One region of the Streptomyces sp. NBC_00237 genome, then DNA from elsewhere that is predicted to be linked to it. Evidence: riboswitches for the same ligand, from Rfam matches in the RefSeq annotation. Region 1 holds a riboswitch; each other region holds the start of a gene.

Region 1 (2,193 bases):
TGCGCGAGGAGAAGGGCTACACCTACGGCGTGCGCGCCTTCGGCCAGGTGCTGCGCTCCGCCGAGGACGGCACGGGAGCCGCCATGCTGGCCATCAGCGGCTCCGTGGACACCGAGTCGACCGGGCCCGCCCTGGACGACCTCTGGAAGGTCCTGCGGACGCTGGCGGCCGGGGGTCTCACCGACGCCGAGCGTGACGTCGCCGTGCAGAACCTCGTCGGGGTGGCCCCGCTCAAGTACGAGACGGCCTCGGCGGTCGCGGGCACGCTGGCCGACCAGGTCGAGCAGCACCTGCCCGACGACTTCCAGGCCCAGCTGTACGCGCGGCTCGCCGCGACCGGCACCGTGGAGGCCACCGCCGCCGTGGTGAACGCCTTCCCGGTGGACAGGCTGGTCACGGTCCTGGTCGGGGACGCCTCGGTGATCGCGGATCCCGTACGGGCGCTGAACATCGGCGAGGTCACGGTCGTCACGGGCTGACTGACCGACTGACCGGCTGACCGGCTGACCGATCAAAGACCGATCCAAGGCCACCCGGGCAACCGGTGAAAAGCAGGACAAGTGGGGCCCCGTTGACTTCCGAGTCGTCGGGGTCCTCCTTTATGTCCGGTTTATTGGAGAGGTTGCCTGTCTGCCGTGTGGGCTCCTTCACAAAAGCGGCCGTCTGTTTGGTGATTGAAAGAAGGGCCGCTTAGCGTCGACCCGGCTGTCCGTCAGAGCGCGCCGCAACCGCGGCACCGGGCAGTCATCGCCGAGTCCCCGTCAGGCGCGAGCCTGGGGAGCCGGGGACCCAATCAGTCCCTGGGGTGAATCGGACGCCATCGCCCTTCACGGGCAGGTGGGGCCCGTAGGAGACCTTCCTGCTCCGAACCCGTCAGCTAACCCGGTAGGCGAGAAGGAAGGAAAGGAAACAGCCACTCCATGGCGTTCACCCGTGCCGCCGGGAAGCACCGGCGTCCCTCCGTGCTGTCGCGCAAGAGCGCCAACATCGCCGGAGTCGCCGCCCTCACCACGACCGGTGTCATCGGAACGCTGGCCCCGCAGGCCATCGCCGCCGAGCAGGACCTGGCCGCGGAAGACACCGGCTCCATCCGCGCCGTCGCGCTGGACCACTCCGCCGCAGGCACCCTGACCGCGCAGGTCGAGGCCCAGGCCCTCGCGCAGCAGGAGGTGCTGGACCAGGCCGAGGCCGAGCGCCAGGCGGAGATCAAGCGCAAGGCCGAGATCAAGCGCAAGGCCGAGGCGAAGGCCAAGAAGGAGCGCGAGGAGCGCGAGCGCGCCGCCCGCGAGGCCGAGCGCAAGCGCCTCAACACCTTCCGCCTGCCGGTCGCCGACTCGTACGTCTCCACGAGCTACAAGTCCGGCGGCTCCCTGTGGTCCTCCGGCAGCCACTCCGGCGTCGACTTCCACGCGTCCTCCGGCTCCTCCGTCGTCGCCGTCGGCTCCGGCACGGTCGTCGAGGCGGGCTGGGGCGGCGCGTACGGCAACAACGTCGTGATCCGGATGAACGACGGTTCGTACACCCAGTACGGCCACCTCGCCTCGATCAGCGTCTCGGTCGGCCAGAGCGTCGGCTCCGGCGACCAGATAGGTCTGTCCGGCTCGACCGGCAACTCCACGGGCCCGCACCTGCACTTCGAGGCCCGCACCTCGCCCGAGTACGGCTCGGACATCGACCCGGTCTCCTACCTGCGTCAGCACGGCGTCAGCGTCTGACCGCGCCTCCCGCTCGAAATGCCCCGGCTCCGTGTGAGCCGGGGCATTTCTCGTACCACGGCATGGCTGATTGCCGTACCGGCGAACCGCCTTCCGTAATTCCCGGTCGCTGCAATAGAGTTGACGGAACAATTCAGTGGGCAGACGGAGGTCCGGGCATGCGCATTCCCGCGCATTCGGTGTGTACGGCGATCCGCGACGACATCGTCTCCGGCGTCCTGCCGCGCGGCAGCAGGCTCACCGAGGAAGTGCTGGCCCGCCGGTACGGCGTCTCGCGCGTTCCCGTCCGCGAGGCGCTGCGCACCCTTCAGGCCGAGGGCTTCGTCACCACCCGGCGGCACGCGGGCGCCTGTGTCGCCGAGCCGACCGCCCAAGAGGCCGCCGACCTGCTGGAGATGCGGACGCTGCTGGAGCCGCTGGGCGCCGCGCGAGCGGCCTCCCGGCGCACCGACTCGCACCTCAAAGTGCTCCGTGGCCT
Region 2 (2,193 bases), on a different contig from region 1:
GGGCGCCACCGATTCCGGTACGCACGCCACTCCCGACGCCACCGCGACTCCCGGCACCGGGACCCCGGACACTCCCGACGCCTCCGCCTCTTCCGGTCCGGCCACTTCCGGCGGCGGCAAGCACCGAGGCACTCCCGCCCCCGAGAACTCCCTTCCGGCACCGGGCGATTCGCCCGCGTCCGGCAGTGAGCGCGAGGCGGGCGACGCGGCCGACGAGGGCGACCGCGAGGGCGGCAGGCACGCCTCGCGGGACGGCGGCGGCAAGGGCGAGGACAAGGGCGCGAGCGAGGGCCGAGGCACGGTCGAGGCGCCCGAGTCCGGCACGTACACCGTGCGGCCCGGTGACAGCCTCTGGCACATCGCGGACGAGACGAAGGTCCCCGGCGGCTGGTCCGCCCTCTACGAGGCGAACAGGGACTCCCTCGGCACCGATCCGGACCTCATCAAGCCTGGTCAGCACCTGGAGCTGAAGGACGGTCAGGTCGCCGAGAAGGCGGAGAAGGCCGAAAAGTAGGGGCAGTTAAGGGGGTTATGTCCACTTCTGCGCAAGTGAGACATGAGTCTCTTCGCTCCAACTGGCGTGTCCTCCCTGTGATCTCCCCCTGCGCCCCCTCTGACCTGCGTAAACAGGAGTGATGAGGGGGCAAGTAGGGGGCGGATGTCCCTGATGTGCCTCTTTGAACATCGGGGACTCCTGTGATTACGGTCGTCCTCGCTCGCCACCGGTGAGCACCGGAGCCCGCACGCCGAATCCTGCCGGCGGGCCTCGGCAGCAGTCGTCGCGAAAGCGCCGTAGGCAGGAGCGGGGGACCCAAGGTAAGTGCCGGGCCCGGACGTTGAGAGACGTGCGAGAACGGCTTGGGGTGAAGCCGCCGAAACGGAAGGCCGCAGCAGTGCGGCGGATCCGGACCGGTGGCCGGGCGAACTCACAGCCCGAACCCGACAGCTCACCTCGAAGGCGTCGGTGAGGGAATATCCATGTCGCTTTTCAGCAGCAAGGGCAAGCACCGCCGTCCGTCCAAGGCCACCCGTGTCGCCACCCTGGCGAGCGTCACCGGTGTCGCGGTCGCCGCTCCGCTGATCGGGGCCACCTCGGCCTCCGCCGCCTCCGTCGACACCTGGGACGCCGTCGCCCAGTGCGAGTCCGGCGGTAACTGGTCCATCAACACGGGCAACGGCTACTACGGCGGCCTCCAGTTCACGAACTCCTCGTGGGCCGCCGCCGGTGGCACCCAGTACGCCCCGCGTGCCGACCAGGCCACCAAGGGCCAGCAGATAGCCACCGCCGAGCGCCTGCTCAAGATCCAGGGCCCCGGCGCCTGGGCCTGTGCCGGTGCGGGCAACCTGAGCAACGACGGCGTGGACCCGGGCGTCAGCACCGGTTCCGGTTCGGGCTCGCAGAAGTCCGCCCCGAAGGCTCCGAAGGCCCAGAAGACCGAGAAGAAGCGCCAGGCCCCGGCCGCGTCCCGCAGCGAGACCCGCTCGGTGCCCAAGGTCGAGTCCAAGGCCGGCGGCCCGATCAAGAAGGGCGACGGCGAGTACCAGGTCAAGGCCGGCGACACCCTCTCGATGATCGCCGCGTCCCACCACGTCAAGGGCGGCTGGCAGCACATCGCGGACCTGAATGAGGACGTCGTCTCCGACGCCGACCTCATCTTCCCGGGTCAGCAGCTCCACCTTCGCTGACCCAGCGGGGACCGACGGCCCACCCCCGTCCGTCCCCGCCCCGCGGGAACCCCGGCGGCCCACCCCCGCCCGGTTCCCGCACCGCGGAGGCGGCGGCTCACCCCCGCCGCCTCCGCACCCCGGCCCCGGCCGGGCGCGACTTCCCCCCGAACGCGCCCGGCCGGGGTCTTCTCCGTAACAAGGGCGTACGGCAGGGCTCACCCGTGCGCGACCGCACTCAGGCGTGCATACGGGCCGTACTCGGGGATGAACAGATCCGTAACGCACGGTGATGCCGACAGGGCCCTTCGTCCTGTATTACAGGCATTCGGGCATCTTTTCGTCCCAGCGTGCGGTCGATCGGCTGGCTGTTGCCCCGGAGCCGGTTAGGCTCTTGACGCAAGGCCGAAAGCGACCCTGCGCCGTGTGCCCCTTCAGGGGCCCGCCCCTTTGCGTCACATCCCATAAGGAGATGCTCGTGCCGTCCATCGACGTCGTCGTAGCCCGGGAAATCCTGGACTCCCGAGG
Region 3 (2,193 bases), 1.1 Mb from region 1:
GTCGATGTCGGAGCCGTAGCCCGGACCGGTGCGGATCTCGAAGTGGAGGTGCGGTCCCGTGGAGTTTCCGGTGGAGCCGGAGTAGCCGATCTGCTGGCCGCCGGAGACGCCCTGGCCGGAGCGGACGTTCAGCACGGAGAGGTGCGCGTACTGCGAGTAACGGCCGTCGTTGTGCCGGATGACGACCTCGTTGCCGTACGCGCCGCCCCAACCGGCGGAGACCACGGTGCCCGCGCCGACGGCCTTGACCGGGGTGCCGGAGGACGCGCGGAAGTCGACACCCGTGTGGTAACCGCTGGACCAGCTGCCGCCGGAGGCGCGGTACGGGGTGGAGACGCCCGAGGGGACGGGCGCGGAGAAGCCGGAGCTCTTGGACTGCTGGCGCTCGGTCCGCCGGGACTCGGCCTTCTTCTCCACGCGCTTCTCGGCCCGCTGCTCCGCGCGCTGTTCCGTACGCTCCACGCGCTCGGTCTTCTGCTGCTGCGCGACGGGGGCGGACGCCTGCCGGTCGGAGGCGGCGGAGGCCGAGGAGCCGGACCCGGCCGGGGCCTTGCCGCCGAGGGTGAGCTTCATGCCGGGGAAGATCAGCGACGGATCCTCACCGACGACCTTCTCGTTGTCGCTGTAGACCTTCTGCCAGCCGCCGCGCACGTCCTCGTCCGCCGCGATCTTCGACAGGCTGTCGCCGCTCACCACGGAGTACGTACGGGTGTCGGTCTGCGGCGCGGCCTTCTGCGGCTGCTGCGCCTGCGGGGCCGTCCGCTGCTGCGGAATCTGCGCCTTCGGCGCCTCCTGCGGCAGCGCGACAGGCGCCGCACCCTTGTCCACGGCGTGCGCCCCGGTGGCGCCGATGAGCGGAAGGGCCAGTGCCGCACCGCCCGTACCGGCGGCGACGAAGCCGCGGGTGAGCGAGGAACTGGGCTTCGGGCGGCGGTGCTTACCCTTTGCAGGCATGACGGATTCCTCTCCGGCGCCTGCGAGGTGAGCTGTCGGGTTCGGGCTGGAGCTGCCCGGCCTCGCTCCGGTGGGAGCGCTGCTTCACCCCAAGCCGTACCGGCGGACTTTCGTCCTCCGGGTCCGGCGTACTACCTGGGTCCCCCGCTCCTGCCACACGAAGAAAGTGGGTGCGGACTCCGAGCGGTGGCAGGATTCGGCGGTCCACCCGGATTGACGGTGACCGTAAGCGAGTGCGGACCGCCTGAACAAGCCGTTCCCGCCTTCTCCTTCTCCCGGACACCCCTTCTCCACGATTCTCCCGGTCGCGAGCAACCGTCCCGGACGCCATCTCCCGCCTCTGGCCTGCCGTTTGACGCTTCGGCAGCAGAAGTCACTGCCGTCCCTATGATTCTGCTCACTCGCCCTCCCGCATCCCCCGAGTTGGTTGCCCGGGGCCCCCATTTCGGGGTGGATCGGCGTACGTCTGTCGTATTGTCGGCCAGTGTCCGCCGACGTGCCCGCGTCGGTGAACGACCTTGAGGAGCACTCGTGACGCAGCAGGCATCGCCGTCGGCCGAGCCGGATCTCGCAGGTGTACGGAACTTCCGCGACGTGGGCGGCCTGCCGACCGTCGACGGCGGGCGGACACGTTACGGACGGCTCTTCCGCAGCGGCCACCTGGCGCACGCCACCGAGACGGACACGGCGTTCTTCGACGCCCTCGCCCTCCACACGGTCTTCGACTTCCGCAATGCGGCGGACCAGCGGCTGGAGGGTCCGGACGTCGAGCTGACGGGCGTACGGAACGTGAACATCCCGCTGAGCGACCCGGCGGACGGCACGGAGTTCTGGCGGATGGTGCGCGACGGGAACATCGACCAGCTGCGCGAGGTCCTCGCCGACGGCAAGGCCGCGGCCCGCATGACGGATTCGTACCGCCGCATGATCGCGGAGCGGACGGCGGAGCACAGCCGGGTACTGCACGCGCTCGCGGAGGACAGCGTTCCGGCACTGATGCACTGTGCGGCGGGCAAGGACCGGGCGGGTCTGGCGATCGCTGTGACGCTGCTGGCCGTGGGCGTGGAGCCGGACGCGATCCGCGCGGACTACGTGAAGTCCAACGACCCGCACCGCCGGTACAGGGTGCGTCGCGGCAGCGACTCCCCCGAGGCGATGAACGCCGAGGTCATGAGCCTGCTCGCACCGCTCTTCGATGCCCGCGTGGAGTACCTGGACGCGGCCTTCGACACCATCGAG
Region 4 (2,193 bases), 1.2 Mb from region 1:
ATCCAGAGCCCTCTCCGGGCTTCTCCTTCTCCCGCTCCTTCTCCTTGGCGGCCTCCCGCGCCTGCTCCCGGGCCAGCTCGTCCGCCTTGCGCTTGGCCTCCGCCTCCCGCTCGCGCTCCAGCTCCGCCAGCCGCGCCTTCTCCTGCTCGGTCAGCCGCGACAGCAGCCCGCGCGCCTGCCCCAGCTTGTCCTGCACGTTCTGTTTGGACGTCCGGAGCGTGGCTTGCGCCGTGGTCAGCCGCTCCAGGCTGCGCGTCGCCTCACCCCGCTTCTTGGCGGCGGCCTCCTGCTGGGTGCTGTAGTCGCCGATGAGCTTCTGCTGCCGTTCGGTGGCCCGTGCCATCAGCCGCCGCGACTCGAAGTACGACTGCGGGTCGTCCGCGAGGAGCAGTGCGGCGGTGGACCCCACCGATCCGCTGCGGTACTGCGAGGCGGCGAGGGAGCCGAGCGTGCGCCGGGCCTGGTTGAGCTTGTCGGTGCGCTTGGCGACGTCGTCGAGGAGCGCGTCGACCCTGCCCTTCTGCTTGCGGGTGGCTTCCTTGGCCGCGTTGTACTCCTGGGTCGCCGCCCCGGCCTGCCGGTACAGCGCGTCCACCTTCTGCTGCACCTCCTCGACGGAGGGCTTCGGCGCGGCGGGGGCCGCCTGCGCGGACTGGGTGACGATGCCGACGGTCATCAGAGCGGCGGTCGTGACGCCGACGCCGGGTGTGGAGGTGCGTATCAACGACGTGGTGCGGGTGCGTGGCTTGCGATGCGATGCCAAAGCAGGCATTCCTTCCGTGGGCCGCCTACCGGGTTAGCTGTCGGGTTCGGGCAGGAGACAAGGAAGGCGCGCCCTACGGCCCGCGTGCGTGGGGGGTACGGGCCGATTCACCCCGGTGGTACGAGTGGGTCCCCGGTTCCGAACCGCCTTGCGGGCGGCGCGGATTCGGCGTGCGGCGACCGTTCCGGCGCGGTTCGCCGAGGGGGGTACGGGCCGCTCGCGCAGCACCGTAACGAATGGCTGTGACGGGTGGGAAGCCTGATGTTCGATATGCCCGATACGTTTTCGTGACCTTCGCGGGGGTGTGAGGAAGTCGTCACAGACGGTGGCGTCCGGCCCGCCCCGGCCCCGTACCACCGGCCCGCCGCGACCCCGTGCGACCGCCGTTGTGGCGGAATCCGGGCCGGGCTGTCAGTGGGGCCGCCTAGACTCGGTAGGCGATGAGCAGCCTCTTTGACGACAGCTTCCTGGCCGACCTCCAGAACAAGGACGAATCGGCCCCGCCGCCCCCGGAGGACACCGAAGAAGGTGCCCCTCCGGAGGAGGTTCCGCACGACCTCTTCGCGGGCGCCTTCGACGGTCCGCCGCCGCCCCGGGACGCGTACTACCGGGACGGCGCCCCCCGCCCGGTCACCGACCCGGCGGCGCTCCTCGACGGGCTGAACGAGAACCAGCGCGCCGCCGTCGTGCACGCCGGTTCGCCGCTGCTCATCGTGGCCGGAGCCGGTTCGGGCAAGACCCGCGTGCTCACCCACCGCATCGCGCACCTGCTCTCCGCGCGCGGTGTGCACCCCGGTCAGATCCTCGCGATCACCTTCACCAACAAGGCCGCGGCCGAGATGAAGGAGCGCGTCGAGGCGCTGGTCGGTCCGCGCGCCAACATGATGTGGGTGTCGACCTTCCACAGCGCGTGCGTGCGCATCCTGCGCCGCGAGTCCAAGAAGCTCGGCTTCACGTCGTCGTTCTCGATCTACGACGCCGCCGACTCCAAGCGCCTGATGGCCCTGGTCTGCCGCGACCTGGACCTCGACCCCAAGCGTTTCCCGCCGAAGTCCTTCAGCGCCAAGGTCTCCAACCTCAAGAACGAGCTGATAGACGAGGAGACCTTCGCCGGGCAGGCCGCCGACGGCTTCGAGAAGACCCTCGCCCAGGCGTACGCGATGTACCAGTCCCGCCTCCGCGAGGCGAACGCGCTGGACTTCGACGACATCATCATGACCACGGTGCACCTGCTCCAGGCGTTCCCGGACGTCGCCGAGCACTACCGGATGCGCTTCCGGCACGTCATGGTCGACGAGTACCAGGACACCAACCACGCCCAGTACACGCTGGTCCGCGAGCTGGTCGGCCCGTCCGGTCCGGCCGCCGCCCCCGGTGAGCTGTGCGTGGTCGGTGACGCCGACCAGTCGATCTACGCCTTCCGCGGCGCG

What was found. Region 1 has a riboswitch for cyclic di-AMP ahead of OG897_RS20005 (M23 family metallopeptidase). Riboswitches for the same ligand answer to the same signal wherever they lie in the genome.
Positions count from the first base shown of each region.
Region 2: another riboswitch for cyclic di-AMP. It lies ahead of OG897_RS04695 (transglycosylase family protein); the one in region 1 lies ahead of OG897_RS20005 (M23 family metallopeptidase).
Region 3: another riboswitch for cyclic di-AMP. It lies ahead of OG897_RS15550 (LysM peptidoglycan-binding domain-containing M23 family metallopeptidase); the one in region 1 lies ahead of OG897_RS20005 (M23 family metallopeptidase).
Region 4: another riboswitch for cyclic di-AMP. It lies ahead of OG897_RS25180 (C40 family peptidase); the one in region 1 lies ahead of OG897_RS20005 (M23 family metallopeptidase).

Region 1 covers NZ_JAPEMT010000002.1:1,374,169-1,376,361, reverse strand. The annotation lists gene OG897_RS20010 (pitrilysin family protein) at 1-479, shown strand, start outside; cyclic di-AMP (ydaO/yuaA leader) riboswitch at 739-907, shown strand; gene OG897_RS20005 (M23 family metallopeptidase) at 921-1,715, shown strand; gene OG897_RS20000 (GntR family transcriptional regulator) at 1,874-2,193, shown strand, end outside.
Region 2 covers NZ_JAPEMT010000001.1:1,076,709-1,078,901, forward strand. The annotation lists gene OG897_RS04690 (transglycosylase family protein) at 1-514, shown strand, start outside; cyclic di-AMP (ydaO/yuaA leader) riboswitch at 779-976, shown strand; gene OG897_RS04695 (transglycosylase family protein) at 979-1,686, shown strand; gene eno (phosphopyruvate hydratase) at 2,138-2,193, shown strand, end outside.
Region 3 covers NZ_JAPEMT010000002.1:264,641-266,833, forward strand. The annotation lists gene OG897_RS15550 (LysM peptidoglycan-binding domain-containing M23 family metallopeptidase) at 1-954, opposite strand, end outside; cyclic di-AMP (ydaO/yuaA leader) riboswitch at 959-1,166, opposite strand; gene OG897_RS15555 (tyrosine-protein phosphatase) at 1,486-2,193, shown strand, end outside.
Region 4 covers NZ_JAPEMT010000002.1:2,572,161-2,574,353, reverse strand. The annotation lists gene OG897_RS25180 (C40 family peptidase) at 1-772, opposite strand, end outside; cyclic di-AMP (ydaO/yuaA leader) riboswitch at 770-944, opposite strand; gene pcrA (DNA helicase PcrA) at 1,204-2,193, shown strand, end outside.